Regions from separate parts of the Enterobacter cloacae complex sp. HYC074_NIDB genome, predicted to be linked through region 2. Evidence: predicted binding sites of a transcription regulator. Region 2 holds the regulator's gene; each other region holds the start of a gene.

Evidence for each region. The regulator sigma-54, encoded in region 2, starts transcription at its own class of promoters, with help from an activator protein. The targets are predictions, from matches to a motif close to GTTGGCACANNTTTCGCTNT.
Region 1: a site for sigma-54 is predicted at 4,838-4,857, ahead of hypA (hydrogenase maturation nickel metallochaperone HypA). Genes of this name have one in related genera too.
Region 3: a site for sigma-54 is predicted at 1,960-1,979, ahead of glnK (P-II family nitrogen regulator). Genes of this name have one in related genera too.
Region 4: a site for sigma-54 is predicted at 4,619-4,638, ahead of glnA (glutamate--ammonia ligase). Genes of this name have one in related genera too.

Annotation. Positions count from the first base shown of each region.
Region 1 is NZ_CP114214.1:3,723,464-3,731,442, reverse strand. Features, by position in the region: gene flhA (formate hydrogenlyase transcriptional activator FlhA) at 1-1,135, opposite strand, end outside; gene hypE (hydrogenase expression/formation protein HypE) at 1,198-2,208, opposite strand; gene hypD (hydrogenase formation protein HypD) at 2,205-3,326, opposite strand; gene O1724_RS18160 (HypC/HybG/HupF family hydrogenase formation chaperone) at 3,330-3,602, opposite strand; gene hypB (hydrogenase nickel incorporation protein HypB) at 3,593-4,456, opposite strand; gene hypA (hydrogenase maturation nickel metallochaperone HypA) at 4,460-4,810, opposite strand; gene hycA (formate hydrogenlyase regulator HycA) at 5,021-5,485, shown strand; gene O1724_RS18140 (4Fe-4S dicluster domain-containing protein) at 5,559-6,167, shown strand; gene hycC (formate hydrogenlyase subunit 3) at 6,164-7,978, shown strand.
Region 2 is NZ_CP114214.1:4,217,529-4,225,507, reverse strand. Features, by position in the region: gene arcB (aerobic respiration two-component sensor histidine kinase ArcB) at 1-1,395, shown strand, start outside; gene elbB (isoprenoid biosynthesis glyoxalase ElbB) at 1,628-2,281, shown strand; gene mtgA (monofunctional biosynthetic peptidoglycan transglycosylase) at 2,278-3,003, shown strand; gene npr (PTS phosphocarrier protein NPr) at 3,043-3,315, opposite strand; gene rapZ (RNase adapter RapZ) at 3,312-4,166, opposite strand; gene ptsN (PTS IIA-like nitrogen regulatory protein PtsN) at 4,212-4,703, opposite strand; gene hpf (ribosome hibernation promoting factor) at 4,786-5,073, opposite strand; gene rpoN (RNA polymerase factor sigma-54) at 5,096-6,529, opposite strand; gene lptB (LPS export ABC transporter ATP-binding protein) at 6,577-7,302, opposite strand; gene lptA (lipopolysaccharide ABC transporter substrate-binding protein LptA) at 7,309-7,863, opposite strand; gene lptC (LPS export ABC transporter periplasmic protein LptC) at 7,832-7,979, opposite strand, start outside.
Region 3 is NZ_CP114214.1:1,112,481-1,120,459, forward strand. Features, by position in the region: gene O1724_RS05345 (SmdA family multidrug ABC transporter permease/ATP-binding protein) at 1-46, shown strand, start outside; gene O1724_RS05350 (SmdB family multidrug efflux ABC transporter permease/ATP-binding protein) at 39-1,820, shown strand; gene glnK (P-II family nitrogen regulator) at 2,032-2,370, shown strand; gene amtB (ammonium transporter AmtB) at 2,406-3,692, shown strand; gene tesB (acyl-CoA thioesterase II) at 3,786-4,646, opposite strand; gene O1724_RS05370 (YbaY family lipoprotein) at 4,850-5,377, shown strand; gene O1724_RS05375 (MGMT family protein) at 5,415-5,726, opposite strand; RNA gene ffs (signal recognition particle sRNA small type) at 5,897-5,993, shown strand; gene O1724_RS05385 (hypothetical protein) at 6,240-6,491, shown strand; gene O1724_RS05390 (hypothetical protein) at 6,488-6,703, shown strand; gene yczR (MocR-like transcription factor YczR) at 6,774-7,979, opposite strand, start outside.
Region 4 is NZ_CP114214.1:4,749,880-4,757,858, reverse strand. Features, by position in the region: gene hemN (oxygen-independent coproporphyrinogen III oxidase) at 1-211, shown strand, start outside; gene O1724_RS23025 (YshB family small membrane protein) at 263-373, opposite strand; gene glnG (nitrogen regulation protein NR(I)) at 483-1,895, opposite strand; gene glnL (nitrogen regulation protein NR(II)) at 1,907-2,956, opposite strand; gene glnA (glutamate--ammonia ligase) at 3,124-4,533, opposite strand; gene typA (ribosome-dependent GTPase TypA) at 4,911-6,734, shown strand; gene ompL (porin OmpL) at 6,814-7,500, opposite strand; gene O1724_RS22995 (MFS transporter) at 7,575-7,979, opposite strand, start outside.

The sequences.
Region 1 (7,979 bases), 490 kb from region 2:
CAAACTCGCTGTCCACGTTGTTGAGCTGCTCGGTCAGCGCCAGGTTTTCGTCCACCAGCCGCTCCTTCAGGCGGTGGATCTCCTGATAGGCGAGGGCGTTATCCAGCGCGATGGAGATGCGCTCGGCGATCTGGCGCAGCAGCTTCAGGTTGGCGGTGGTAAATACGGCTTCATCGCACTGCGCCAGTTTGAGCACGCCGAGCATGGTGTTGCCGGACATCAGCGGCAGCAGGCACAGGGTCTGGATCTTGTTGCCCCAGGTGTTGAAGAGCATCCGCTCGTAGGGGGCTACCGGATCCTGTTCATTGAGATTGAGCAGCAGGATCTCTTTGCTTTTAAATACCCGCTCGGACAGCGTTCCCGCTTCGTCCACTTCGCTCTGCTCGTGCGCCGGGTTAGCTTCATCAAGGTAGTGGGTGGAGTAGATGTTCAGCTTGCCTTTCCGGTTGCCGCGTAGCGCAATGCTGATGGCATCGATTTTAAAATAGTGATGGATCTCTTTTGATACTTCGCTGACCAGCTCATCCATGTCCAGGCGGGAGAGCACGGCGTTGGTGATGGCAACCAGAATGCGGAAGTTATCGCGCTCGCGGCTCAGCAGGTCGTAGTCCACGTTATTGGTGACGCGGCTTTGGATCTGCTCCGCGACAACGGCCACAATCTGGGTAAAGGTGTGCAGGCGTTCGTACTCCGCCTCGCTCCAGGGCTGGTCGGTATCGCGGATAAACTCGCAGCCGCCAAAAATTTGCCCTTCCACCGCCAGCGGCAGCATGCTGTAGTGGCCGAAAGGGTGGTAAAGGTTGCTCTCTGCCAGCTTCGGCCAGGCCTGGCGAAACTGGTCAAAATTGCAGTGCAGCGCTTCCGGGCGGGAGAGAATACGCCGCACCGGGCCGTGGGCAAGAAACGTTTCATCTTCATATTCGAAGATTTTGCCGTTATCACGCGTTGAGAAATAGCTCGCGCGGTGGGTTGCGCTATGCCAGAGCACAATGGCGGCGCTGTCCGCCAGCGCAGATTGCCTGACCAGCCGCGTCAGGGCATCGCTCAGTGCGCCGAGGTCGGGCTGTTGTAAAAGTGTGCGCGTGATGTCAAACAGGCCCTGCTGTCCAAGATCGCTCATCGGTGTATACGGCATTGTTGCTTTCCAATAGAAACTGGCAAAAAGAGACGTTCGGCGCTGACCGCTATTGATGCGGTCTAGCAAATACGGGGTAACGGTTCAGCGTGCGGCAGATCCAGCGTGCGCTTCACGCCGTAAAGCCCGGTCAGGCGCACCCCTTTGCGCTCAACCACGTCGCCGATGATGGCCGCGTCTTTCCCTAATGGATGCGCGCGCAGCTGTGCAAGTACGGCTTCCGCCGCCGTGCGTTCCACGCCGATCACCAGCTTGCCTTCGTTGGCAAAGTTAAGCGGGTCTAGCCCTAATAGCTCGCATAGCCCGCGCACGGCGCCTTTGACAGGCAGGCCGCGCTCGGTCAGCTCAATTCCGCAGCCGCTGCTTGCGGCAAATTCGTGCACCACGGCATTCACGCCGCCTCGCGTGGCGTCGCGCAGGGCTTTTACGCCCGGCATGTCGCGCAGCGTCTGGATCAGCGGCGTGAGTACCGCGCAGTCACTGCGCAGTTCCCCGTCCAGCCCCAGGCCTTCGCGCAGGTTCAGGATGGTTGCCCCGTGGCAGCCCAGCGTGCCGCTGACAATCAGCACGTCGCCTGCGCAAAGCTGTTGAGCGCCCCAGTGAATATCGGCGGGGATCGCCCCCATCCCGGCGGTGTTGATAAAAAGCTTATCCGCCGCACCGCGCTGCACCACCTTGGTATCCCCGGTGACGATGGCGATCCCCGCCTCGCGGGCGGTGTGCGCCATGCTGTTGACCACCGCCGTGAGCGTTTCCATCGGTAACCCTTCTTCGAGGATAAACCCGCAGGAGAGGTAGCGGGGGATCGCGCCGCTGACGGCGACGTCGTTTGCCGTGCCGCAGACGGCGAGCTTGCCGATATCGCCGCCCGGGAAGAACAGCGGGTCAATCACGTAGCTGTCGGTAGAGAACGCCAGCCTGTCACCGTGTGCGGTGAGGGTTGAGAGCGCAATGCGCGCCTGATCTTCCTGCTCGGCGAGCCAGGGATTGTTAAAGGCGTCCATAAACAGCCGGTTAATCAGCTGCTGCATCGCCTGTCCACCGCTTCCGTGCGCCATTTCCACCGTGTTCATGCTTCACACTCCTGGTTGCGATAGTGATACCACGCGGCGCATGCCCCTTCTGAAGAGACCATCAGCGCGCCAAACGCGGTTTGCGGGTTACAGGCGTTGCCAAATAACGGGCAGTGATAAGGTTTGCATTTTCCGGTGAGTACGTCGCCACAGCGGGCGCGGGGATCGTCGCACACCTGCTGCGGCTGCGGTCGGAAATGCGCTTCGGCGTCGAAGGCGCGATACGCGGGCGTCAGGTGTACGCAGGATTCGGCAATCAGCCCCAGTCCGCGCCATTCGCTGTCGCCTTCGACGCTAAACACGTCGGCTATGGCCTGCTGTGCCCGTCTGTTACCTGCATCGGGCACCACGCGGCGATACTGATTTTCCACCGCACTCAGGGCCGCTATTTTCTGCTCAACCAGCATGGTCACGCCTTGCAGTAGATCAAGTGGCTCGAAACCAGCCACCACTAACGGACGATTGTACTGTTCAGCGATAAAACCGTAGGCTTCTGTGCCGATCACCATGCTGACGTGGCCCGGCGCCAGAAACGCGTCGATACCGTTATCCGGCGCTTCCAGCAGGCTGCGCAGCGTGGGAATAAGCGTGATGTGCTGGCAGAAAAAGTAAAAGTTTGTGACGTTGCGGGCTTTCGCCTGCTGGAGGGTAATGGCGGTGGCGGGCATGGTGGTTTCAAAACCCAGCCCGAAAAAGACGACCTTACGCTCAGGATTAGCCATCGCCAGCGTCAGGGCATCCATCGGTGAGTAGACGATCCGCACGTCCGCGCCGCGCGCCTTCGCCTGGAGCAGCGAGCCATTTTTTCCCGGTACACGCATGGCGTCGCCAAAGGTACAAAAAATCACACCGGGGCGGCTGGCGATGTCGAGACAGCTGTCGATGCGCCCCATCGGCAGCACGCACACCGGGCAGCCGGGGCCGTGGATAAATTCGATGTTCTCCGGCAGCAGCTGGTCGAGGCCAAATTTAAAGATGGCGTGGGTGTGTCCGCCGCACACCTCCATGATCCGCAGCGGTTTTTCTTTCGTGTAGTCCAGCAGCGACGCGCGGGACTTCAGGCGATCGATAAGCTGCAACACCTGCTCAGGCGCGCGATATTCATCAACGTAACGCATGTGTTATCGTTCCTCCCCATACAGCAGGGCGCCCACGTCCGGCTCGACGTCAAACATATTCTGTAGCGCGTCCAGCGTGTCGCGGGCTTCTTCCTCATTAATCACGCTCATGGCAAAACCTACGTGGACCAGCACCCACTGGCCGAGACGCGATGCGCCGGTCTCATCGTGGCTGCCTACCAGCGTCAGGTCGACATCGCGCAGGATGCCGCAGACCTCCACTTTGGCCTGATTGCCGTCGATGGAATGAATTTGTCCGGGGACGCCTATGCACATCGTTCGTTCTCCAGCCAGTTCAGCCAGGCGTCCATCCCGTCGCCGCGCGTGGCGGAAACCAGCAGGATCTCAATGTCCGGATTCACTTCGCGGGCGTAAGCCAGGCACTTATCCACGTCGAAATTCAGGTACGGCAGCAGGTCGACTTTGTTCAGCAGCATGAGGGAGGCGGCGGCAAACATATGCGGATACTTCAGCGGCTTGTCTTCCCCTTCGGTCACGGAGAGTACCGCCACTTTATGCCGCTCGCCGAGGTCGAAGCTTGCCGGGCAGACCAGGTTGCCGACGTTTTCAATGAACAGGATGCCGTTGTTCGCCAGCGGCAGGCGCGGGGCGGCGTCGGCAATCATCTGCGCGTCCAGATGGCACCCTTTCCCGGTGTTGACCTGAATCGCAGGCGTACCGGTTTCGCGGATGCGCGCGGCGTCGTTTACCGTTTGCTGGTCACCTTCGATAACGGCGCAGGAGACACGTTTATTCAGCCGTTTGAGGGTTTCGGTCAGCAGCGTGGTTTTACCGGAGCCGGGGCTGGAGACCAGGTTCAGCACCAGCTGTTCGCGCGCGGCAAAGCGGGCGCGATTGCGGACGGCGAGCTGGTTGTTTTTATCCAGCACGTTAATCTCCACCTCCAGCATCTGGCGCTGGCTGATGCCCGGCGCGTGGGTGCCCGCTTCGCCGCGGCCGTAATGCAGGTCACCCGCGTCGGAACGCTGCGGCGCGAAGGTGATGCCGGTCAGTGCCGCCGCGGGACGCGGGGCAGGGGAAAAGGGCGCGGAGCGAAACGCGGAGTGGGGGCGGTGTTCATCCCCTTCGATATACAGGTTGCCTTCAGCGCAACCGCAGGTACTACACATACTTTACTCCTTCTCGATTTCGAGGCGTTGGATCTGCATACCGTCATCCGCCACGATGCGCAGCCCGCTGCTCTGGCACTGCGGACAGCGCTGTACCTTCGATGACAACAGCGTGACGTACTCCTGACACTGTTCGCACCAGCACTCTGCCTGCTGCTCCTCGATATGCAGTGCGCAACCTTCCGCCAGCGTGCCGCGGCACACCAGCTCAAAACAGAAGGTGAGGGCGCTGGTCTCGACGCAGGAAAACGCCCCGACCTTCAGCCAGACGCCGGTCACGCGCTTCGCATGGTTCTGCACAGCCTGCTGTTCGATAAGTTCCAGTGCCCGCTGGCAGAGGGTGATTTCGTGCATGACGCCTCCTTAATGAATTGCCCCTTCAATGCAATAACAGTGCCAGCTTGATTTGCGTTACGGCGTGACGATGTCAACGCTGTCGAAATGACACGTCGACACCGCGGCGGTGACAGTACGTATCTTGTTAAAAGCTATTTAAATCAACAAATTAAAAGCTGGCACGAAAACTGCTTAACAGCCGCTAACTCCATTAACCGGATACCTTTTATGACTATTTGGGAAATTAGCGAAAAAGCGGATTACATCGCGCAACGTCATCAGCAGCTTCAGGATCAGTGGCACCTCTACTGCAACTCTCTGATTCAGGGGATCACCCTGTCAAAAGCCCGTCTGCACCATGCCATGAGCTGCGCGGCGCAGGGGGACATGCGCTTTGTGTTGTTTGGTCACTTCACGATTTTTGTCACCCTGGCGGAGAGCTTCAACAGCCACACCATTGAGTATTACGTTGAGACAAAAGAGGGTGAAAAACAGTGTATTGCGAAAGCTCAACTGATGGCCGACGGCATGGTGGACGGTCACGTCAGCAACCGCGATCGCCAGCAGGTGCTGGAGCACTATCTGGAGAAAATAGCGCCGGTTTATAACGGCCTCTACGCCGCCGTTGAGCACGATCAGCCGATCAACCTGAAACAGCTGATCGACGGAAAATCCTCCGCGAACGTGGCCTGAAAAGCGAGTGTCGAGAAGTGTCGATAAGACAGTTTTTTTTCGTCAAAAATGACCATCACCAGAGGATGACCCGGTGAACCGTTTTGTAATTGCTGACTCGACGGTCTGTATTGGCTGTCGGACCTGTGAGGCGGCGTGCTCGGAAACGCACCGCCTGCACGGGCTACAGTCCATGCCGCGCCTGCGCGTCATGCGTAATGAGAAAGAGTCTGCCCCGCAGCTCTGTCACCACTGTGAAGACGCCCCGTGCGCGGGCGTTTGTCCTGTCAATGCCATCACCCGCGTTGACGGCGCGGTACAGCTGAACGAAAGCCTGTGCGTGAGCTGCAAGCTGTGCGGCATCGCCTGTCCGTTCGGCGCCATTGAGTTTTCCGGCAGCCGTCCGCTGCATATTCCGGCGAATGCCAATACCCCGAAAGCGCCGCCTGCGCCACCGGCTCCGGCACGTGTGAGCACGCTGCTGGACTGGGTGCCGGGCATTCGCGCCGTTGCGGTGAAGTGCGACCTGTGCAGCTTCGATGAGCAGGGTCCGGCCTGCGTGCGGACCTGCCCGACCCGGGCGCTGGTCCTGGTCAACATCCGCGACATCGCTCGCACCAGCAAACGCAAGCGTGAGCTGACCATCAATACCGACGTCGGCGATCTTTCGCTGCTGCGGGCGCTTAACGAGGGGGCGAAATGAACGCGATAGTTATGATGACCAGCGGCGTGGCCTGGTTTGCCGCCGCCGCTGTCCTGGCGCTGCTCCTCGCCTTCCATAAAACGCTGAGCGGCGTGATCGCCGGTATCGGCGGGGCGGTTGGCAGCCTGATGACGCTGGCGGCGGGCGGGGTTGTCCTGATCGACGGGCAATCCGTCGACACCCTCATCCCGCTGATTCACCACGCCGTTGAGCTTACGCCGCTGAACGCCATCTGGCTGATAACCTTTGGCCTGTGCGGGCTGTTTATCAGCCTGTTTAATATCGATTGGCACCGCCATCAGCACACCAAAGCCAACGGCCTGCTGGTTAACCTGTTGATGGCCGCCGCGGTCTGTACCGTTGTCGCCAGCAACCTCGGCGCGCTGGTGGTGATGGCTGAAATCATGGCCCTGTGCGGCGTGTTCCTGACCGGATGCAGCGCCTCCGGCAAGCTGTGGTTTGCGCTCGGACGTCTCGGCACGCTGCTGCTGGCGCTGGCCTGCTGGCTGGTGTGGCAGCGTTTCGGCACGCTGGATTTCGCCGCGCTTAACGGCCAGCCGCTGGGCAACGACGTCTGGCTGTTGAGCGTAGTCGGTTTTGGCCTGCTGGCCGGGATAATCCCGCTGCACGGCTGGGTGCCGCAGGCGCATGCCAATGCCTCAGCCCCGGCCGCTGCGCTGTTCTCCACCGTGGTGATGAAGGTCGGTCTGTTCGGCATCCTGACGATAACCCTGACGGGCGATCAGCCGCCGCTGTGGTGGGGCGTGGCGTTGCTGATTGCGGGGATGATCACCGCGTTCGTCGGTGGCCTCTACGCGCTGATGGAGCACAACATCCAGCGTCTGCTGGCGTACCACACCCTGGAGAACATCGGGATTATCCTGCTCGGCATGGGCGCAGGCGTCACCGGGCTGGCGCTCAACCAGCCGGCGCTGATTGCCGCCGGGTTTATTGGCGGTCTGTATCACCTTATCAACCACAGCTTGTTTAAAAGCACCCTGTTCCTCGGCGCGGGCAGCGTCTGGTTCCGCACCGGGCACCGCGATATTGAGAAGCTCGGCGGGATTGGCAAAAAAATGCCCGTCATTTCGCTGGCGATGCTGGTCGGGCTGATGGCGATGGCTGCGCTGCCGCCGCTGAACGGCTTTGCCGGCGAGTGGGTGATTTATCAATCCTTCTTCGCCCTCGGCCAGAGCGAGGCGTTTATCGGGCGTTTACTCGGCCCGCTGCTGGCGGTGGGCCTGGCGATCACCGGCGCGCTGGCGGTGATGTGTATGGCTAAAGTTTACGGTGTCACCTTCCTGGGCGCGCCGCGCACCCGAGAAGCGGAAAACGCCTGCTGCGCCCCGGTACTGATGACCACCAGCGTGGTCGCGCTGGCGCTGTGCTGCATCGCGGGCGGGGTTGCCGCGCCGTGGCTGCTGCCGCAGCTGGGCCACGCCATTCCGCTGCCGCTGGGCACGGCGCATAGCGTCGTTTCCCAGCCGATGATGGCGCTGCTGCTGATTGCCGCGCCGCTCCTGCCGTTCGTGCTGATGCTGTTCTTCAGACGCGACCGTCTCGCCTCCCGCTCGCGCGGCGCGGCGTGGGCCTGCGGCTACGAACACGAGCAGTCGATGGTTATCACCGCCCACGGTTTCGCCATGCCGGTGAAAGAGAACTTTGCCGCCGTGCTGAAGCTGCGCCACTGGCTGAACCCGGTGGGCTGGGTGCCGGGCTGGCAGGGGGCCGCCGTGCCCGTACTGTTCCGCCGCCTGGCGCTGATCGAGCTGGCGGTGCTGGTGGTGATTGTCATTTCACGAGGAGCCTGAC
Region 2 (7,979 bases):
ACCAGCGAGCAGGAAAAATACCTCAAAACGATCCACGTCTCGGCGGTCACGCTGGGCAATATCTTCAATGATATTATCGACATGGATAAGATGGAGCGCCGTAAAGTTCAGCTCGACAACCAGCCGGTTGATTTTACAGGCTTCCTTGCGGACCTGGAGAACCTGTCAGGTTTGCAGGCCCAGCAAAAAGGGTTGAGCTTTGTGATGGAGCCGACGCTGCCGCTGCCGCATAAAGTGGTGACGGACGGCACGCGGCTGCGGCAGATCCTGTGGAACCTCATCAGCAATGCCGTGAAGTTTACCCAGAAGGGGCAGGTTGCGGTGCGCATTCGCTATGACGAAGGCGACATGCTGCACTTTGAAGTTGAGGACTCGGGTATCGGCATTCCTCAGGAAGAGCAGGATAAGATCTTCGCCATGTATTATCAGGTTAAAGACAGCCACGGCGGTAAACCGGCGACCGGTACGGGCATTGGACTGGCGGTGTCGAAACGTCTGGCGAAAAGTATGGGCGGGGATATCACCGTTGCCAGCCAGCCGGGTAAAGGCTCCACCTTTACGCTTACCGTCCACGCGCCTGCCGTGGCGGAAGAGGTGGAAGATACGTTTGAGAACGACGATATGCCGCTGCCAGCCCTGCACGTCCTGCTGGTGGAAGATATTGAGCTGAACGTCATTGTCGCCCGGTCGGTACTGGAAAAACTCGGTAACAGCGTGGATGTGGCGATGACCGGCAAAGCCGCGCTGGAGATGTTCACGCCGGGCGAGTACGACCTGGTGCTGCTCGATATTCAGCTACCGGACATGACCGGACTGGATATCTCCCGCGAGCTGACGCGCAAATATGCTCCTGACGAGCTGCCGCCGCTGGTGGCGTTGACCGCAAACGTGCTGAAAGATAAAAAAGAGTACCTCGAGGCCGGAATGGACGATGTGCTCAGCAAGCCGCTGGCGGTACCTGCCCTGACGGCGATGATCAAGAAGTTCTGGGATACCTGTGATGAAGAGGAGAGCACCATGACGTCTGTTGATAGCGCCAAAGCCCAAACGATACTGGATACCGCCATGCTGGAGCAGTATATCGATCTGGTAGGACCAAAACTGATCACCGATGGCCTGGCCGTGTTCGAAAAAATGATGCCGGGCTATCTGAACGTGCTCGAATCCAACCTGACGGCGCGTGACCAGAAGGGCATCGTCGAAGAGGGACATAAAATCAAAGGCGCGGCAGGATCGGTCGGGTTACGTCATCTCCAGCAACTGGGCCAACAGATTCAGTCGCCTGATTTACCTGCCTGGGAAGATAATGTAGGTGATTGGGTCGAAGAGATGAAACAGGAGTGGCAAAACGATGTGGCAGTGCTGAAAGCCTGGGTAGATGCCAGAAAAAAATGACCCCGGCTATACCGGGGTGCGCGAATACTGCGCCAACACCAGGGAAATCGTGGCTGCGCCTGATTTTTGTGGGTTGTTTTCGCATGGACGCCGCCTGAAAATTGAGGCCGCACGCAGATAAGATAGCAAATCTTAAACAGTTTGTTACATGAATCAGTGAAATGTGTGAAGCATAGCGTTTTAATCAGAATTTTTAATGTGCTTCAGCGAGTTGCTTAGAAGGATCGTCAGAATGAAGAAAGTGGGTGTCGTGCTGAGCGGATGTGGCGTTTACGATGGTTCAGAGATACACGAAACCGTATTAACGCTGCTGGCATTATCGCGGCAGGGGGCAGACGTTATCTGCTTCGCGCCGGATAAAACTCAAGCAGATGTAATGAATCATCTTACCGGCGAGCCAATGGCGGAAAGCCGTAACGTGCTGATTGAAGCAGCACGTATTGTGCGTGGAGATATTCATCCGCTGGCACAGGCCGATGCCGCTGAACTTGATGCGCTCATCGTGCCGGGCGGCTTTGGCGCGGCAAAAAACCTGAGCACGTTTGCAACAGAAGGCCCGGCGTGCCATGTCGATCCCGATTTGAAAGCGCTATCGCTGGCGATGCATGCAGCAGGTAAGCCGCAGGGCTTTATCTGCATTGCGCCAGCCATGCTGCCGAAAATTTTTGATTTCCCGCTGCGGCTCACGATCGGAACCGACATTGATACCGCTGAAATTATCGAGGATATGGGCGGCGAGCACGTGCCATGCCCGGTCGACGACATTGTGGTGGATGAGGACAACAAAATCATCACCACGCCGGCGTATATGCTGGCGCAGAACATCGCTGAGGCTGCCGCAGGCATTGAAAAGCTGGTGGACAGAGTGCTGGTTCTTACCGAATGAGTCGTAAATTATCCCCTGGCGGGTGGTTAAAACGGATCCTGCTGCGTATTGTGCTGGTCCTGGCCGTTTTTTGGGGCGGAGGCATTGCGCTGTTCAGCATCCTGCCCGTCCCGTTCTCCGCCGTGATGGCAGAGCGGCAGATTAGCGCCTGGCTCTCGGGTGATTTTGGCTATGTTGCCCACTCAGACTGGGTCGGCATGGATGAAATCTCCCCGTGGATGGGGCTGGCGGTCATTGCGGCAGAAGATCAGAAATTCCCGGAGCACTGGGGTTTTGACGTGGCGGCTATTGAGAAGGCGCTGGATCATAATGAACGTCATGAAAACCGCGTCCGCGGCGCGTCGACGCTTTCTCAGCAGACGGTAAAAAATCTGTTCTTATGGGACGGTCGCAGCTGGGTAAGAAAAGGGCTGGAGGCCGGGCTGACGCTGGGAGTCGAGACGGTGTGGAGCAAAAAACGCATTTTGACCGTCTACCTGAATATCGCGGAGTTTGGTGACGGCGTGTTTGGCGTCGAAGCGGCATCGCAGCGCTATTTTGGCAAGCCCGCCAGCAGGTTGACTATGTCCGAAGCGGCACTCCTTGCCGCCGTGCTGCCGAACCCGCTGCGTTTTAAGGCCAGCACCCCGTCAGGCTACGTGCGAAGCCGCCAGGCGTGGATTATGCGCCAGATGCGTCAGTTGGGTGGGGAAGGGTTTATGGAGCGAAATAATCTTATGTAAGGCGGGTAAGCGCAGCGCTACCCGCCGACATGGCGAACGTTAGTCTTCGTCAAACCCGGCGTTAAACAGGGCAATCACTGCCGCCAGCGCTTCTTCTTCCTGCGGGCCGGTGGCTTCAACTTCAATCTGGCGGCCTTTGGCAGAATCCAGCATCAGCAGGGCGATCACGCTATTGGCTTCTGCCTCGGTTCCCTCGTCGTTGCGCAGCAGCACCTCAGCATCAAAACCCTGCATCAGCTCAAACAGCTTCATCGCCGGGCGCGCATGCATGCCCAGCTTATTGGTGATTTCGACGGTCTGTTTTACGGTCATGTTTTGCGTTTTTCCAGCGTGCGATGACGGGACTGAACGTTCTTTCCGCGTGAGCGGAAGTAATCGGCCAGCTGTTCGGCAATATAGACCGAACGATGTTTACCGCCGGTACAGCCAATCGCCACCGTCAGGTAGCTGCGATTGTTTGTTTCCAGCATAGGTAACCATAGCTCAAGGTAGCTTCGCGTCTGGTAGATAAAATTGTGTACTTCTGTGTGTCGGTCAAGGAACGCCGCCACCGGCTTATCCAGACCGGTCATCGGACGCAGTTTCGGATCCCAGTGCGGGTTCGGCAGGAAACGCACATCAAAAACGTAATCCGCATCGATAGGTATGCCGTGCTTAAAGCCGAAGGATTCAAACACCATCGTCAGTTCACGCTCGCGCTTGCCGAGTAAGCGCGTACGCAGCATTTCCGCCAGCTCGTGGACGGACATTTCAGAGGTGTCGACAATCAGGTCGGCCCGCGAACGCAGCGGCTCAAGCAGATCGCTCTCTTTATCGATGGCGCTTTCCAGCGAAAGATTTTTACTGGAGAGCGGATGCAAACGACGTGTATCGCTGTAACGGCGGATCAGCGTGTTGCGGTCAGCGTCCAGGAACAAGAGCTGAGGCGAGAAGCATTCCGGCAGGCTGTTCATTGCCTGCTCGAAGATTTCCGGCGATTCCGGCATGTTACGCACGTCAATACTGACGGCGGCAGAGATTTGCCTGTCCGCCAGCGTCCGCGCCAGATCGGGTAACAACACTACCGGCAGGTTATCTACACAGTAAAATCCCATGTCTTCCAGCGCGCGCAGGGCCACGGACTTCCCGGACCCCGAACGACCGCTGACGATCATCAGCACCATGTTCCGTTTCTCCTCAGGGCAGCCGTTCTGAAGGCCCTTTCCCGATTATGCCTCATCCTGATTGCCTTCTGCTTCAGTGATAATTTGATAAAGCTCTTCATCACTTTGGGCTGAGCGCAGTCGACGACAAATGGTTTTATCCGCCAGACGTTTGGCAACCAGCGACAGCGTGTGCAGGTGGGTCTTGGTCTGATCGGCAGGAACCAGCAGCGCGAAGAGCAGATCCACAGGCTGGTTATCAATGGCGTCAAAAGCGATAGGCGTTTCCAGTTGCACAAACACCCCCACGGCACGCAGCGTATCTTCTTCCAGCTTGCCATGCGGGATCGCAATGCCATTGCCGATGCCGGTACTGCCCATTTTTTCACGAGTCAGAATGGCTTCAAACACGATCTGCGGCGGCAGACCCAGCTGTTTTGCGGCCAGCTCACTGATGATTTCCAGCGCACGTTTTTTGCTCTGGCAGTGAACGCCACTGCGGGTACAATCCTGGTTAAGGACATTGCTCAGTTGAAGAGCGGAATCGTTGTTTATCATAATTTCACCTAAGCGCTAACTGTACAAATGGCCTGTTGTGTTTCACAACAGGCCGTCCTGCACCCGTTAACTGCCCGGACAATTAGTGTTGTTTCAGTTTATCTTTATGTTTATTGAGCTGTCTCGCAAGCTTATCAATCAAGCCGTCGATAGCCGCGTACATGTCTTGCCCTTCCGCACTGGCATGGAGTTCCCCTCCGTTGACGTGCAGGGTCGCATCCGAGATATGCGTCACTTTCTCCACTTTCAACACAACATAGACCTGGTTGATCCTCTCGAAATACTGCTCGAGTTTCGCAAACTTAGTGTTTACAAAATCGCGTAAAGCCTCAGTAATCTCGACGTTATGTCCGGTGATATTGAGCTGCATAGTGTCTTCCTTATCGGTTGTGTCAAACCAGTTGTTTACGCTGGTTAGACGGCGGAATGGATAAAGACTCTCGATACTTCGCGACAGTACGACGTGCCACCATAATACCCTGATCGGACAGCATGGTGGTTAACTTACTGTCACTGAGTGGCTTCGCGGGGTTCTCCGCGGCGATCAACTTCTTCACCAGTGCGCGAATGGCCGTCGACGAGGCTTCGCCGCCGCCTTCGGTGTTCACGTGGCTGGAGAAGAAATACTTAAGCTCAAAAATACCGCGTGGGCTGTGCAGATACTTCTGCGTGGTCACGCGGGAAATGGTTGATTCATGCATCTCGACGGCCTGGGCTATGTCCGCCAGCACCATCGGTTTCATAAACTCTTCGCCCTGCTCAAAGAATGCCTGCTGCTGTTCGACAATACAGCGGCTGACGCGCAGCAGCGTGTCATTACGGCTCTCCAGACTCTTAATCAACCAGCGTGCTTCCTGAAGGTTGCTGCGAATGTATTGATTATCAGCGTCGTTACGGGCGCTGGTGCACATGGAGGCGTATTGCTGGTTGATTTGCAGGCGAGGAATGCTGTCGGCGTTCAGTTCAACGACCCAGCGGCCATTGTGTTTTCTCACCAGCACATCGGGAATGACATATTCCGGTTCGCTGGTCTGAATCGACTGCCCCGGACGCGGATCGAGCGACTGGATCAGATTCACCGCTTCCTTCAGCACCTCTTCTTTCAGGCGCGTGACGCGCATCAGGGTGCGGAAGTCGTGGTTCGCCAGCAGATCCAGATGATCGCTGATGATGAGCCGGGCTTCGTCAATCCACGGTGTCTCTTTAGCAAACTGCGAAAGCTGGATCAGAAGGCAGTCACGCAGATCTTTCGCGGCGACGCCAATCGGGTCGAAACGCTGAACGCGTTTCAGGACGGCTTCGATCTCTTCCAGTTCAATCTCGTCATCGCCGATGCTTTCAAGAATCTCGTCCAGCGTCACGGTCAAATAGCCCGTGTCGTCAACGGCATCGACAATCGAGGTGGCAATGGCGCGATCGGTATCGGAGAAAGGCGTCAGCTCCACCTGCCACATCAGGTAGTCCTGAAGCGATTGGGTAGTTTCGCCCTGGTAGACCGGGAGTTCATCGTCCTGGTAGTCTGCACGCGTCCCGGAAGGGGTACCCGCGGTGTAGATTTCATCCCAGCTGGCATCCAGCGGCAGTTCGTCCGGCATCTCTTTCTGTTCGAGTGCATCTACGGAGTCGAGCGTTTCTGTGTCCTGCGTCTGCTGGGCGTCTACCTCGTCATGAAGATCGGTCTGCTCCAGCAGCGGATTGCTGTCCAGCGCCTGCTGGAGCTCCTGCTGGAGTTCTAACGTGGACAGCTGCAACAGACGGATTGCCTGCTGGAGCTGCGGCGTCATGGCCAGTTGCTGGCTGAGCCGTAATTGCAAACCTTGCTTCATGTTCAGAGCGTTTTTCTCCGGTTCGGCGTGACTTAACCTCTACCCTATCAGAGTCTGAAGTCTTCCCCAAGGTACACGCGCTTAACATGCTCATCTTCGAGGATTTGCTGCGGCGTACCGTGGGCAATCAGATGGCCCTGGCTCACTATGTAGGCGCGCTCACACACCGCCAGCGTTTCACGAACGTTGTGGTCCGTGATCAGTACGCCAAGCCCGCTGTCGCGCAGGTGTTCAATGATACGTTTGATATCGATAACGGAGATGGGGTCAACGCCCGCAAACGGTTCATCCAGCAGGATAAATTTCGGGTTTGCTGCCAGCGCGCGCGCAATCTCAACGCGGCGGCGTTCACCACCGGACAGCGCCTGACCGAGGCTGTCGCGAAGGTGTTCAATATGAAACTCTTCCATCAGCTCGTTCGCACGGTCAGTGCGCTGCTCGCTGGTCAGATCGTCACGGATCTGGAGCACGGCCATCAGGTTGTCGAACACGCTTAAGCGGCGGAAGATAGACGCTTCCTGCGGCAGATAGCCGATGCCACGACGCGCGCGGGCATGCAGCGGCAGCAGGCTGATATCTTCATCATCGATAATGATGTTGCCGGCGTCACGTGGGACGATGCCCACTACCATGTAGAAGGTCGTAGTTTTACCCGCGCCGTTAGGGCCAAGCAAACCCACGATTTCGCCGGAGTTGACGGTCAGACTGACATCTTCGACGACGCGGCGGCCCTTATACGCTTTCGCGAGGTTTTTTGCAGTTAAAGTTGCCATAACGAATTAGTTACTCTTTTTCTTTGCCGGAGCCTGACCGTTGTTCTTGTCCTGCAACTGCGAAGGCACAAGCACGGTCGTGACGCGTTTGCCTTTTTCGCTGGAGGCCTGCATTTTCTGCTCTTTCACCAGATAAGTGATCTTGTCGCCTTTGATATTGCTGTCCAGCTGTTCCAGGTAAGCATTACCGGTCAGGATGACCAGATCCTTCGCCAGTTCATAGTGCATATGCGAGGCATGGCCTTTCACCGGCTTGCCGTTGTCCTGCATCTGGTAGAAGGTGGCCGGGTTGCCATAACCATCGATAATCTCTTTCCCCTGCTCACCGCCCGGACGGGTAACGACCACTTTGTCGGCGTTGATTTTGATGGTGCCCTGGGTCACAACGACGTTGCCGGTAAAGGTGACGACGTTACCCTGCATATCCAGAGACTGGGTATCGGATTCAATATGAATCGGCTGTTCGGTGTCGCCAGTCACAGCAAGCGCGGGAAGACTGGCCGCCAGCAGCGCGCTGGCGATAACAACTTTAAGGCTGAGTTTGTTTGTTTTGAATTTCATAGGAGGTTCTAACCTTTTCAATCAGCTCGGCGTTTTTGCTGCGTAAGTTCCCGCGCATTCTTAAACCGCTGGAATTAAATGTTGTGCCATACAGGGTGACTAAATCCTGCGACGTG
Region 3 (7,979 bases), 1.7 Mb from region 2:
TCAACAGCTTGAAGCCGCGCTGGATGAGGAGGTGGCCGATGCGTAAGTTTGGACAGATGTGGCCGACGTTAAAACGGCTGCTGGCCTATGGCTCACCGTGGCGCAAACCGCTTTCCATCGCCGTGCTGTTGCTGTGGATCGCCGCGATTGCGGAGGTGACCGGTCCGCTGCTTATCAGCTATTTCATCGATAACATGGTAGCGAAAAGCTATTTGCCTCTCGGCCTGGTCGCCGGGCTGGGCGTGGCGTACGTCGGGCTACAGCTGACGGCGGCAGGGTTGCATTACGCGCAGTCACTGCTCTTTAACCGGGCCGCCGTGGGCGTGGTGCAGCAGCTGCGCACGGACGTGATGGATGCCGCGCTGCGCCAGCCGCTGAGCGAGTTTGATACCCAGCCGGTCGGGCAGGTTATTTCGCGCGTCACCAATGACACCGAGGTGATCCGCGACCTCTATGTAACCGTTGTTGCAACGGTTCTGCGCAGTGCCGCGCTAATTGGCGCGATGCTGGTGGCGATGTTCAGCCTGGACTGGCGGATGGCGCTGGTGGCAATCACCATTTTCCCGGCGGTGCTGATCGTGATGGTGATTTACCAGCGCTACAGCACGCCGATCGTGCGCCGCGTGCGCGCTTACCTTGCAGATATCAATGATGGCTTCAACGAAGTGATCAACGGCATGAGCGTTATTCAGCAGTTTCGCCAGCAGGCGCGTTTTGGTGAGCGAATGGGGGAAGCCAGCCGCTCGCATTATATGGCGCGGATGCAGACGTTACGCCTGGACGGTTTCCTGTTACGTCCGCTGCTGAGCCTCTTCTCGGCGCTGGTGCTGTGCGGACTGCTGATGCTGTTCGGCCTGACGACGCGCGGAACCATCGAGGTGGGGGTACTGTACGCGTTTATCAGTTACCTCGGACGCCTTAACGAACCGCTGATTGAACTCACCACGCAGCAGTCGATGCTGCAACAGGCAGTGGTCGCGGGCGAACGTGTATTCGAGCTAATGGACAGGCCGCGTCAGACCTATGGCGATGACGAACGCCCGCTGGAAAGTGGATCCATAGCGTTTGATCATGTCTCGTTTGCCTACCGCGACGACCAGCTTGTCTTGCAGAATATCAACCTCGAGGTACCGTCGCGTGGTTTTGTCGCCCTGGTTGGGCATACCGGCAGCGGCAAAAGCACGCTCGCCAGTTTGCTGATGGGCTACTATCCGTTGACGCAGGGGGAGATCCGTCTGGACGGACGGCCGCTTGCCTCGCTTAGCCACAACGCGTTGCGTAAGGGCGTCGCGATGGTGCAGCAGGATCCGGTGGTGCTGGCGGATACCTTTTATGCCAACGTGACGCTGGGACGTCCTTTCACCCCTGAGCAGGTATGGGAGGTGCTGGAAACGGTGCAGCTGGCGGATCTGGCGCGCGGGTTAAGCGAGGGAATCAATACCCGGCTGGGTGAGCAGGGCAACAACCTCTCCGTCGGGCAAAAGCAACTTCTGGCGCTGGCGCGCGTGCTGATTGAGACGCCACAGGTGTTAATTCTGGATGAAGCGACAGCAAGCATTGACTCCGGTACCGAGCAGGCGATCCAGCAGGCGCTGGCTGCCGTGCGGGATCACACTACGCTGGTGGTGATCGCCCACCGCCTGTCAACGATCGTCGATGCCGATACCATTCTGGTTCTGCACCGTGGCCAGGCCGTTGAACGGGGTACGCACAGAGCGCTGCTTGAGGCAAAAGGACGCTACTGGCAGATGTATCAGTTGCAGCTGGCAGGCGACGAACTGGCCGCCAGCGTGCGCGAGGAAGAGTCACTCAGCGCCTGATGCACCATAACAAGGCAATGCGCTAACAGACTTAACCGTTGGTGCAAAACTGAAACGCACCCTGCACTGCCATGGTGCGTTTTTTTTCACTTTTTCCCGGCGCATGCGCGCTGCGGCGCTTTCCTCCTCACCTTTCACTTCTGGCACACCCTTTGCAATATCACTCTCGTGTTAGCTGCGGCCATTACCGAATTCTGACTGGAGGGGATATATGAAGCTGGTTACGGTGGTAATCAAACCATTCAAACTCGAAGACGTGCGTGAAGCGCTGTCTTCCATGGGTATTCAGGGACTGACTGTCACCGAAGTGAAAGGCTTTGGGCGTCAGAAAGGTCATGCCGAGCTTTATCGCGGGGCGGAATACAGCGTTAACTTCCTGCCAAAAGTGAAAATTGATGTGGCGATTGCCGACGATCAGCTTGATGAGGTGATTGATGTCGTCAGCAAAGCGGCCTACACCGGAAAAATTGGCGACGGCAAAATTTTCGTTGCCGAACTACAGCGCGTTATTCGCATCCGTACCGGCGAATCTGACGAAGCGGCGTTGTAAGTAACTCCTGGCACACAGTGATAGGGATCGAGAAAATGAAGAAAGCAACAATGAAAACAGGTCTGGGGTCGCTGGCACTGCTGCCGGGCCTGGCAATGGCCGCACCTGCTGTGGCAGACAAAGCCGATAACGCCTTTATGATGATTTGCACCGCGCTGGTGCTGTTCATGACGATTCCGGGGATCGCGCTGTTTTACGGCGGCCTGATCCGCGGCAAGAACGTACTCTCCATGCTGACGCAGGTTGCCGTCACGTTTGCGCTGGTGTGCGTGCTGTGGGTGGTTTACGGTTACTCGCTGGCCTTCGGGGAGGGCAACGCCTTCTTCGGCAACGTTAACTGGGCGATGCTGAAAAATATCGAACTGACCGCGGTTATGGGCAGCTTCTATCAGTATATTCATGTCGCGTTTCAGGGCTCATTCGCCTGCATCACCGTGGGGCTGATTGTGGGCGCGCTGGCTGAGCGTATCCGCTTCTCTGCGGTACTGATTTTTGTGGTGGTCTGGCTGACGCTCTCCTATATCCCGATTGCGCATATGGTCTGGGGCGGTGGTCTGTTGGCTTCCCATGGCGCGCTGGACTTTGCGGGTGGTACCGTTGTGCACATCAACGCCGCGGTAGCAGGCCTGGTAGGCGCCTACCTGATTGGCAAGCGCGTGGGCTTCGGGAAGGAAGCATTCAAGCCGCACAATCTGCCGATGGTCTTTACCGGCACCGCCATCCTCTACTTTGGCTGGTTCGGCTTCAACGCTGGTTCAGCCAGCGCCGCTAACGAAATCGCTGCACTGGCCTTCGTGAATACCGTTGTGGCAACCGCCGGCGCTATCCTCTCATGGGTATTTGGCGAGTGGGCCGTTCGCGGCAAGCCATCGCTGCTGGGTGCCTGTTCCGGGGCGATTGCCGGTCTGGTAGGTATTACGCCAGCGTGCGGTTACGTGGGCGTAGGCGGTGCGCTGCTGATCGGTATCGTCGCAGGACTGGCGGGGCTGTGGGGCGTTACCGCACTGAAACGTGTTCTGCGCGTTGACGATCCGTGTGATGTATTCGGCGTGCACGGTGTGTGCGGCATTGTCGGCTGTATCATGACCGGTATCTTTGCTGCCCAATCTCTGGGCGGTGTGGGTTACGCAGAAGGCGTAACCCTGGGGCATCAGGTGCTGGTGCAGCTGGAAAGTATCGCGATCACCGTTGTCTGGTCGGGTGTTGTGGCCTTTATCGGTTACAAGCTGGCTGATATGACCGTTGGGCTGCGCGTGCCGGAAGAGCAGGAGCGCGAAGGCCTGGACGTCAACAGCCACGGCGAGAATGCCTATAACGCATAATCTGAGTGCCTTGCCGGGCGGCGGCTTCGCCTTACCCGGCCTGAAAAAGCGTAATTTGCAGGCCCGGTAAGAATAGCCACCGGGCTTTTTACCTCACCCGCGATTACGCATCACACCTTCCTGCACGGTAGAAGCCACCAGCACACCATCCTGGGTGTAAAATTCCCCGCGAACAAAACCGCGCGCGCTGGACGCAGAGGTACTTTCCACGCTGTAAAGCAGCCACTCGTTCATATCGAAAGGACGATGGAACCACATGGAATGGTCAATTGTGGCTACCTGCATCCCTTTTTCGAGGAAGCCCACACCGTGCGGCTGTAGCGCAACCGGCAGGAAGTTGAAATCCGACGCATAACCCAGCAGATACTGATGCACGCGCAAGTCTGCGGGTACGCTGCCGTTGGCGCGGATCCACACCTGGCGGGTGGGCTCAGCAGTATGCCCCTTCATTGGGTTATGAAATTCGACCGGGCGGATCTCCAGCGGTTTATCGCACAGAAACTTCTCTTTTACCTGCGGCGGCAACAGATGCGCGAGTGCGCGGGCTATTTCGGTTTCCGATTTCAGATCGTCCGGCGACGGGGCAGGCGGCATCTTTTTTTGATGTTCATAGCCCGGCTCTGGCGCCTGGAACGAGGCGGTCATGTAGAAGATGGGTTTCCCATGCTGGATGGCCGCCACACGGCGAGCGCTGAAGCTTTGACCGTCACGCAGAACTTCCACGTCGTACACAATCGGTTTAGCGCTGTCGCCTGGGCGTAAAAAGTAGCTGTGAAACGAGTGCACCAGACGGTCTGCCGGGACGGTCTCCTTGGCGGCATACAGCGCTTGCCCCACGACCTGGCCGCCAAAAACCTGGCGTAAGCCTAAATCTTCGCTCTGTCCGCGAAATAGCCCTTCTTCTATTTTTTCCAGGTTAAGCAATGTCAGCAGATTGTTCAGTGCCTGACTCATAGTGGTCCTCAATAAACGCCGTGGCGAAAGATACGCTGAGTATAACGCAGAAACGATAGTGGTCCGATGGGTAGAATAATCTTAATACCTGGGCAAAATTAGGCATAAATCCGTGATTTGTGCCACACTTGTTTACGTTATGTGAATAAAACGACATCGGATGGGATCGATCCCGCCGGTGCATTGATGATAAGGAGACTTCAATGAAACTCGTGCCTATGTTAAGCGGTGTTGCAATGGCGGTGGCATTGTCCGCCTGTGCGGATAAGAGTGCCGATGTAGCGGTACCAACGGCGACCCCAAACGGGATTAACACCCTTTCACAGCAAGCTATTCGACAGCCTAACGTGTCCGGTACCATCTGGATCAAACAGAAAGTCGCTCTGCCGCCGGACGCGGTTTTAACGGTCACGTTATCCGATGCGTCTCTGGCGGATGCACCGTCTAAAGTCCTTGCACAGCGTGCAGTTCGTACAGAGGGTAAACAGGCGCCGTTCAGCTTCGTGCTGCCGTACAACCCGTCTGACGTCCAGCCTAACGCGCGTATCCTCCTGAGCGCGGCGGTAACGATCAACGATAAGCTGGTCTTTATCACCGATACCGTACAGGAAGCGGTCAACAAAGGCGGCACTAAAATCGACCTGACCCTGGTACCGGTGCAGCAAACTGAAGTGCCTGTTGCAACGCAAACCAATCAGCCGACTCTGCCTACACCCCCAACACAGATGTAATTTTCCTTCGCCCTCTCCATGTTGACGGGAGAGGGCGTCAGTACTCCCAGCGATACTTCTGCATATCAATCTGTCCTGCCCCGGACACCTGCACCCCTTCTGAGAGTAATGCCTGACGCTGGCGCTGCAAGTCTGGCCCGGTGAGGGAAATGGCACCATGGCGATTGACGACCCGGTGCCACGGTAACGTGCTTCCCTCCGGTAGCCTTCTCAGCACGCCTCCAACCTGACGCGCCGCGCGCGGAGAACCCGCCAGCCGGGCGACTTCCCCATAGGTCGTGACACAGCCTTCCGGAATCGAAGCCACGATTTGCCACACTCGCTGTGGGAAAGTGTCATGTTCGTCCATTGTTTCTCCTGCGGGAAATCAGCGAAGGGTAATGTTATACGAAGATAAAGAAGATTGTCGGGGCAGTTTGCGCAATAATCCAGCATACGGTTCCCAGCGGCTTGCAATTGAGGTGCTCCACAGGGATAATGCGCCAGCGCGTTGGTTATCAACGCTCTCAATGGGGGCTCTGTTGGTTCTCCCGCAACGCTACTCTGTTCACCAGGTCAGGTCCGGAAGGAAGCAGCCAGGGCAGACGACGTGGGTGCCGGGATGTAGCTGGCAGGGCCCCCACCCATTTGTGAACCTCTCAGTTGTTCCCCTGAATAAACCTTCTAAATTATGTGACTATTGTATTTTCTGTAATACAGCCTTCATTTAACTGAAATAATAATGTCATAAACCTGTAATAATAGACTGTCATTTTATTTTCGGATGCCTTTATTCTGTCATAAGCTAAAAAATATATATCTGGATAACAAACTTATCTTCGTGTATTAAATTAAACACGTGTTCCGAAAGGATGTGACAATCATGGTTACTGCGGTTTTAAACGTTAAAATTGATGAAGCGCTAAAAGAAAGACTTCGCCACTATGCGGAAGACAATAATGAGAATTTAAGCGTGACCACAGAGAAACTGCTGCTGCTGGCATTTGAAGCAGTAGAAGAGGCGGGAGTATCGGAAGAGGATGTTGATAATCAGCATACGGAAGAAGAGAGCGTAACTCCATTTACTCCTAAAGAAATCAAAGCACTACGTAAACTTCTGAAGAAGAGAAAATGAAACAACAACTATCGACTGCCAGTGACTACAACGAGGCCTGCAATCTGTTACGTTCCGGCTACGTGAAACATGTTCGTCTTGGCTGGAATGTAGGAAGTGATGAGTTCTTTCGAATTGCGTCTGACTGGTGTGATACCGGTGCAAAAATAAAGAAAGAAGGGGATAATTTCATTATTTCGCTGAAAGGCTTCCCGATTCCTCCTCAACATTAAGCTGTTCTTCATGAAAACTGCTGACTGCATGCGTTACAGTCAGCAGTTTTTATTGTTTCTGGCGAATAATTTACACCAGGCTCCGTTTTACTGGCGCTACACTTTTATTTAACGCACGCCACAGCGGTTTGATCCGCAATAATGCCTCTTCAAGTTCTGGCGGACTGAGTGAGAAGGGCATTCGCAGATAGCGGTCAAACGCGCCTGAAAGCCCAAAGCGCGTGCCGGTGCCCATAATGATGCCTGTCGTCTCGGCGCGTGCCGCCAGCTGCGTCGCCAGCATGCCGGGTAATTCAATCCAGTATGAGAGCCCTCCCTCCGCTTCCTGAAACCGCCATTCGGGGAAATGTTCCCGCAGCATCTGGCCGCAGCGGTCGCGACGTTCTGCCAGCATTTCCCGCCGGGCAGGCAGGAAGGTTTCACTGTTTTCGATAAGCCACAGCGTGGCCAGTTGTTCCAGCACCGGAGAACCCAGATCCAGCGTGTCGCGCGTCTGCGCGAGCGTGGCGATAGTGCGGGACGAGGCGCGGATCCAGCCGAGACGCAGCCCACCCCAGAAACTTTTGCCTGCGGAACCCTGCGTCATCACCGCGGCCTCCGGGTTAAAGGCGGCCAGCGGCGGCGGGGGAGCATCGAACCAGAGATCGACCATGGTTTCATCCACCACCAGCGTGGTGCGGGTTTGCGCGGCGATGTCGGTTATGGTCTGGCGCGTCGCGGCATCCATGCAACGCCCGGTCGGATTATGAAAATCCGGCATCAGATAGGCCAGACGCGGGGCGGTCTGGGCGAGCGTTGCGGCAAAACCGTCGGTATCCCAACCCGTTTCAGGCAGCGAGACGCCCACGGGCCGGCATAGTGCTCCCTGAATGGCGGCTATTGCCAGCGGGTAAGTGGGATGATCCACCACCACGCGATCCCCGGGACCGGTCATCATTCTTAAGATCAGGGCAAAGCCGCTGACGGCGCCGTTCACCACCATCACTTCATCTGCCCGGGTGGGCAGACCGCGTGCGGTGTAGCGGGCGGCGATAGCTTCACGCAGCGCCGGAAGCCCAAGCTGATCGTACCCGGTCAGCGCCAGATTCGGCGTGATGGCCGTCAGCGCGTGGGCGTAGGCATGGTGGATCTCTGGCCCCGCGTTGAGCGCGGCGGTTGAGAGATCCAGCGCCGCACTGGCTGTGGAAAGCGTGGGCACGGCGCGGCTGTCTGGCAGGATCGCCCGCGAACCGCTGCCGTGACGGCTCTCCAGATAACCTTCTTCCCGCAGATGCGC
Region 4 (7,979 bases), 530 kb from region 2:
GGAGTCGCAATGGGATCTGCAATTCAGCGATTACTTTGCCGAAGACCTGAAACTCCTTGCGCCGCTGGCGAAGGACGGGCTGGTGGATGTGTCGGAAAGCGCGGTGGTCGTCACGCCGAAAGGACGTCTGTTGATTCGTAATATCTGCATGTGCTTCGATGCCTATCTACGTCAGAAGGCGCGTTTACAGCAGTTCTCGCGGGTGATTTAAGTTGAAAAGCCGGGTAAGCGAAGCGCCACCCGGCTTTTCATCAACAGCTCGTTAGCTAAACAGCCCAACCAGCGCCGCACACAGCACCGCCGCAACGGCAGTTTGTGGCGTGTGGCTTTCTGCTGCTCCGCTCGAAAGCAAAGTCACTAATGATTCCAGCATGATGCTCCCCCTGTTTCCGGGCACGATCATACAAAACTCATCGGAACAGTAAAGCGCAAAATAACGGCACTTTGCGCTCAATTAGTAACCTTTACACAGCGGAGTAAGATCACTCCATTCCCAGCTCTTTCAGCTTGCGCGTCAGGGTGTTTCGACCCCATCCCAACAGGCGAGCCGCTTCCTGTTTGTGGCCCTGGGTATGACGAAGCGCGGTAGTTAACAGCGTGCGCTCCATCTCAGGCTGCGCTTCGGAGAGCAGATTTTGATGACCGGAACGCAGCGCGCGATCTGCCCACTGCGCCAGCAGCGTCGCCCAGCTGTCCGGCAGCGCATGTCCGGCGGTGCTTTCGGGCACGGTGGCTTCAAACAGCTCGGCGGGGAGATCCTGAATCAACACTTCCTGTCCGGCGGCCATCACGGTCAGCCAGCGACAGGTGTTTTCCAGCTGACGCACGTTGCCAGGCCACGCCAGACGGGTGAGGGCGGCATCCGTTTCCGGATGAAGCTGCTTGGCTTCCACGCCCAGCTCGCGGGCCGCCACTTGCAGGAAATGGCGCGCCAGACGCGGGATATCTTCCCGACGCTCGCGCAGCGGCGGCAGGTGGACACGGATCACGTTCAGACGATGGAATAAATCTTCACGGAATTTCCCCTCCTGCACGCGCAGCTCCAGGTTCTGGTGCGTCGCGGCAATAATACGCACGTCCACCTTCACCGGCGCATACCCGCCCACGCGGTAAAACTGGCCATCTGCCAGCACGCGCAGCAATCGGGTCTGAACATCCAGCGGCATATCGCCGATTTCATCCAGGAATAGCGTTCCGCCGTCAGCCTGTTCAAAGCGTCCCTGACGAATGGTATTTGCCCCGGTAAACGCCCCTTTTTCGTGGCCGAATAGCTCAGATTCAATCAAATCTTTGGGGATCGCCGCCATGTTCAGGGCGATGAAAGGCGCTTTCGCCCGCGGGCTGTGGCGATGCAGGGCGTGCGCAACCAGCTCTTTACCGGTCCCTGATTCACCGTTAATCAAGACGCTGATAGACGAGCGCGACAGACGCCCGATGATGCGAAACACGTCCTGCATGGCCGGCGCTTCACCGATGATGTCCGTCGTAGGCCCGAAATCCGGCGCGTGGCGGGGCTGCTGTTGCTCCTGATAGTGGCTGATGGCGCGTTCGACCAGGGCAACGGCTTCGTCGATATCAAACGGTTTTGGCAGATAATCAAACGCCCCCTGCTGGTAGGCGCTAACGGCGGCATCCAGGTCGGAGTGGGCGGTCATTATGATGACCGGAAGCATGGGGTGGCGCTGTTTGATCTGCTTTAAGAGCGCCAGTCCGTCCATGCCCGGCATGCGAATATCCGAGAGCAGAACGTCCGGCGTTTTGGTGGTGAGTGCGTCGAGCACCTCGCTGCCGCTCTCAAACGTCGTGCAGCTTAATCCCGCTCCCGTGAGTGCGCGTTCAAGCACCCAACGGATGGAGCTATCGTCATCGACTACCCAGACTATCCCTCGTTGCATAAACGTCACCTTTATTTTTTAATCGGCAGGAAAACCGAAAACTCGGTATGTCCCGGCCAACTGGTAAATTCAATTTTGCCGGAGTGTTGGTCAATCAAATTACGGGCTATGGATAACCCCAGCCCGGTGCCGCCTTCGCGACCGCTGACCATCGGGTAGAACAGAGTGTCCTGGAGATGTGGCGGGATCCCCGGCCCGTTATCTTCCACATCAATACGTGCCGCCAGACGATAACGCACGCCGTGCAGCGTCAGCTGGAACGCGGTGCGGGTACGCAGAATAATTTCGCCACCCTCCGGGCCCAGCGCCTGCAACGCGTTACGCACAATGTTCAACAGCACCTGTTCAATCTGGTCCGGATCGTGCGCCAGCTCCGGCAGGCTTGGGTCGTAATCACGCACCAGCGTGACGTTATCCGGCAGCTCCATAGAGACGAGTTTCACCACCCGCTCCGCGACCTTGTGAATGCTTTCTGAAACATGCATCCCCGGCTGCTGTGGCCCGAGCAGGCGATCGACCAGATTACGCAGACGGTCCGCCTGCTCAATAATGACGTTGGTATACTCCGCCAGGGCAGGGTCAGGCAGCGCTTTGGTCAAAAGCTGTGCCGCACCGCGTAAGCCGCCCAGCGGGTTTTTGATCTCATGGGCCAGCCCGCGCACCAGGTCGCGTGCCGCAATCTGCTGCGCATGCTGAAGCTGCTCCTGGCTGAGACGACGTTGGTTATCCATCGGCGCCATTTCCAGCAGAATCATGCCATCTGGCAGGCGCTGTGCGGTGAGGGACAAAATATGCGAGCGTCCGTCAATCACCAGCGTCACTTCGTTATCGGTGAAGCCCTGACCCGCCTGCAAACTCTCCTGCATCAGACCAATATTCAGCGAGAAATAGCTCAGCAGTTCCGGCAGCGGCGTGCCAAACAGTTTTCTGGCGCTTTGGGCGAGCAGCTGTTGCGCCGCCGGGTTGGCGTAATGCACCGCCAGCTCGTCGTCGACCAGCAAAATACTGTTAATCAAAGAATTGAGGATCTGCCCAGCATCGGGCAGCGTGCCAGTTGCCATTCAGCAGTCTCCTGGAGTCGTTGCACTATTTTAGTGCAGTATAGCGTTTTAGAGGTAAAAAGCGCGTGAGATCAGGTTGTTGGTGGAGAAAAAAGCCCATCCGAAGATGGGCTAAAGTTTCCACGGCAACTACTCCCGACGCGTATGCGCCGAGTAAAACAAAACAATTAAACGCTGTAGTACAGTTCAAACTCAACCGGGTGCGGCGTCATGCGAACGCGGTCGTTTTCTTCGGTACGCAGCGCGATGTAAGCGTCGATAGCTTCATCGGTGAACACGCCGCCAGCGGTCAGGAACTCGCGGTCTGCGTCCAGCGCTTGCAGGGCTTCTTCCAGAGAGCCGGCAACCTGTGGGATCTCTTTCGCTTCTTCTGGCGGCAGGTCGTACAGGTTTTTGTCCATGGCTTCGCCCGGGTGGATCTTGTTCTTGATACCGTCCAGACCGGCCATCAGCAGTGCTGCGAAGCACAGGTATGGGTTAGCCGCCGGGTCCGGGAAGCGCACTTCGATACGACGCGCTTTCGGAGACGCAACCACCGGGATACGGATAGAAGCAGAACGGTTACGGGCAGAGTACGCCAGCATCACGGGTGCTTCGTAGCCTGGAACCAGACGCTTGTAGGAGTTCGTGGTCGGGTTCGCCAGGGCGTTGATCGCTTTAGCGTGTTTGATAACACCGCCGATGTAGTGCAGCGCCTGCTCAGACAGACCCGCATACTTGTCACCAGAGAACAGGTTGGTGCCGTTCTTGGACAGGGACATGTGGCAGTGCATGCCGGAACCGTTGTCGCCAAACATTGGTTTTGGCATGAAGGTCGCGGTTTTACCGAAACGGTGCGCAACGTTGTGTACAACGTATTTGTAGATCTGAATCTCATCCGCTTTTTTGGTCATGGTGTTGAAGCGGGTAGCGATCTCGTTCTGGCCAGCCGTTGCCACTTCGTGGTGGTGCGCTTCAACAACCAGGCCCATCTCTTCCATGATCAGACACATGGTAGAACGGATGTCCTGTGAAGAATCGACCGGAGGAACCGGGAAGTAACCGCCTTTCACGCCCGGACGGTGACCTTTGTTACCACCTTCGTACTTGGTGGAAGAGTTCCATGCGCCTTCGATGTCATCGATAGCGACGTGGGAGCCAGAAATGGAAGCACCAAAACGGATGTCGTCGAACAGGAAGAACTCTGGCTCTGGCCCGAACAGAACGGTGTCTGCGATGCCGGTAGAGCGCAGGTACTCTTCAGCGCGTTTTGCGATGGAGCGTGGGTCACGGTCATAGCCTTGCAGCGTGCCAGGTTCCAGAATATCGCAGCGGATGATCAGCGTAGGTTCTTCGTAGAACGGGTCAATGAGCGCAGTGGTTGCATCTGGCATCAGAACCATGTCGGATTCGTTAATGCCTTTCCAGCCGCCAATGGAGGAGCCGTCAAACATTTTGCCTTCTTCAAAGAATTCGGCGTTCACCTGATGAGCAGGGATCGTGACGTGCTGTTCTTTACCTTTGGTATCGGTGAAGCGCAGATCAACAAACTTCACTTCATGTTCGTTCAGCATCGTCAAAACGTGTTCAGCGGACATACTTAACTCTCCAGATTGGTCATTGTCGTCGTGGTAACGAGGTCTTCAAATCGGCTGGGCTGCCATATTTTTACTGTATTTCTGTAAAGCGAAATCTGTGCCAACTTTTAAAACACCCCAAAAAGGCGTTATCATGCGCACCATAGTGCAGAAGGGCTGCACCACATTGGATTTGTTGCACCATTATAGTGCTTCTGTGTGAACATCGAGCACCATATTGGTGCAATTTACGTTAAGGTGCCCTTTTACCGCTCCGTGAAAGCGATCACAAAGCATCTCTGCAATACTTGTTTGCGGGGGATGTTTGTGATCCTGTTTTGTAGTGCGATTAATCCGTGTACAATAACGCGCTATTTCTAAATGCCTGAGGCAAAGTTGTGATCGAAAAATTGCGTAATATCGCCATCATCGCGCACGTCGACCATGGTAAAACTACCCTGGTTGATAAGCTGCTACAGCAGTCCGGTACGTTTGATGCTCGTGCCGAAACTCAAGAGCGTGTGATGGACTCCAACGATTTGGAGAAAGAGCGTGGGATTACCATCCTCGCCAAAAACACCGCTATCAAATGGAATGACTACCGTATCAACATCGTTGATACCCCAGGGCACGCCGACTTCGGTGGTGAAGTTGAGCGCGTGATGTCCATGGTGGATTCCGTGCTGCTGGTGGTTGACGCATTTGATGGCCCTATGCCGCAAACGCGCTTCGTGACCAAAAAAGCATTTGCCCACGGCCTGAAACCTATCGTTGTGATCAACAAGGTTGACCGTCCTGGCGCGCGTCCTGACTGGGTTGTTGACCAGGTCTTCGACCTGTTCGTTAACCTCGACGCGACCGACGAACAGCTGGACTTCCCTATCGTTTATGCGTCTGCGCTGAACGGTATCGCCGGTCTGGATCACGAAGACATGGCGGAAGACATGACTCCGCTGTACCAGACGATTGTTGACCGCGTTCCTGCGCCAAACGTTGACCTGGAAGGCACCCTGCAAATGCAGATCTCTCAGCTCGACTACAACAACTATGTTGGCGTAATCGGCATTGGTCGTATCAAGCGCGGTAAAGTGAAGCCTAACCAGCAGGTCACTATCATCGATAGCGAAGGCAAAACCCGTAACGGTAAAGTCGGTAAAGTGCTGACTCACCTGGGTCTTGAGCGTATCGAGAGCGACATCGCTGAAGCGGGCGACATCATCGCTATCACCGGTCTGGGTGAACTGAACATCTCCGACACCATCTGCGATCCGCAGAACGTCGAAGCGCTGCCAGCCCTGTCCGTTGATGAACCAACCGTATCCATGTTCTTCAACGTCAACACCTCTCCGTTCTGTGGTAAAGAAGGTAAGTTCGTTACCTCTCGTCAGATCCTTGACCGCCTGAACAAAGAGCTGGTGCACAACGTTGCGCTGCGCGTTGAAGAAACCGAAGACGCTGATGCATTCCGCGTTTCGGGTCGTGGTGAGCTGCACCTGTCTGTTCTGATTGAGAACATGCGTCGTGAAGGTTTCGAGATGGCGGTTTCCCGTCCGAAAGTTATCTTCCGCGAAATCGATGGCCGTAAACAAGAGCCGTTCGAAAACGTAACGCTGGACGTTGAAGAGCAGCACCAGGGTTCTGTGATGCAGGCACTGGGTGAGCGTAAAGGCGACCTGAAAAACATGAATCCAGATGGCAAAGGCCGCGTACGTCTCGACTACGTGATCCCAAGCCGTGGCCTGATCGGCTTCCGTTCTGAGTTCATGACCATGACTTCCGGTACCGGTCTGCTGTACTCCACCTTCAGCCACTACGACGACGTTCGTCCGGGCGAAGTGGGCCAGCGTAACAACGGCGTGCTGATCTCCAACGGTCAGGGTAAAGCGGTTGCGTTTGCGCTGTTCGGTTTGCAGGATCGCGGTAAGCTGTTCCTGGGTCACGGTGCTGAAGTTTACGAAGGCCAGATCATCGGTATTCACAGCCGTTCTAACGACCTGACGGTAAACTGCCTGACCGGTAAGAAACTGACCAACATGCGTGCGTCCGGTACTGACGAAGCAACGGTTCTGGTTCCACCGATCAAGATGACGCTGGAGCAGGCTCTGGAATTCATCGATGATGACGAACTGGTCGAAGTGACGCCTCAGTCAATTCGTATCCGTAAACGTCACCTGACTGAGAACGATCGTAAACGTGCAATGCGCGGTGCGAAAGAAGACTAATTCGGTTATGCCGTAGGCCGGGTAAGCGCATGCGCCACCCGGCAACGAAAAAGCCGCTGAGCGATCAGCGGCTTTTTTATTAGAACGAATACCGTAACCCTAAACGGATCCGGTACTGCTCCCGGTTGTAATCATTCCATCGGTCCAGCCACTGTAGCTCAAGATACGGCAGCCAGTTTCTGTCGATTTTATAGCTGAACTTGTTAGTAATTTCCCAGTGATGATCTTTGCCATTTTTGCTGTGGTAATCATTCACCCGCTGGAAAAAGTGCGGCTCAAAGGTGTAGAAAAACGCATCCGTCACTTTGAAATTCCAGTAGTTGGCGAATTCATGCGTGTCGTTCTTATCCATCTGCCCGTTATAGTCCGGCGTATCGTAATTGTTATGGTTATAGCGATAGCGGAACGTCAGATTAAACCAGTCCGTAAATTTGTAATTGGTATCTAAATAAACCGCGCCACCTGATCCTGCGCTGCTGTCATTAATTAAGCCGCCGGGCTGGAAGGTCAGTTTGTCGGTCGGTTTGAAGAGCGGATACCACCCCTCGATTTCGTTATAGCTGTGTTTCAGTTCGTCCCATTTCCCCACGTTATAAGCGTTGGTGAACATCAGCCCCGCGCCCATATCGAAGTTATAGCCCGCACGCAGGATCACTTCGTGCAGCTCTGAGGCGGTGTTGTAGGCTTCGCGCGTTTCGACATAGGCCCCGGCAAATACCGGGCAGGACACAGACGACACGATCAGTACGGTGATGATTCTTTTCATAATTTGTCCATGTATCAGGTACAGAAAGGCCTCCCTCCTGATAAACAGGAAGGACATAGTGGCCGGATTTATAGTTATAAAGTGACTGCTGACGCTTTATTGTTGGTGGTTATCTCAGGGGTATTTGCTGTCTGTTTCTTCCGTTTTCCAATCTCCTCGATAATAAAGGCGAAGCGCGCTTCGTTGAGTTTATAAAATAGCCCCATGGTCACGGCGGCAACGATCGCCAGGCCGCACGGCCAGAGGAAAATAAGCTGACGCAACCCAAGCAGCGTGCCCGCGCTCTGCACGGCATGGGGAACGTAGCCAATCTGGGTCAGCATAATACCGGGCAGAAAACCGGCCAGCGCCGCGGAGATTTTGCGCGAGAAGGTATAGCCGGTATACACCGACCCTTCGGCGCGTATCCCGGTTTTCCACTCGCCGTAATCAACCGTATCCGGCACCAGCGCCCAGTTCAGGCTGTTCACAAACGCGGT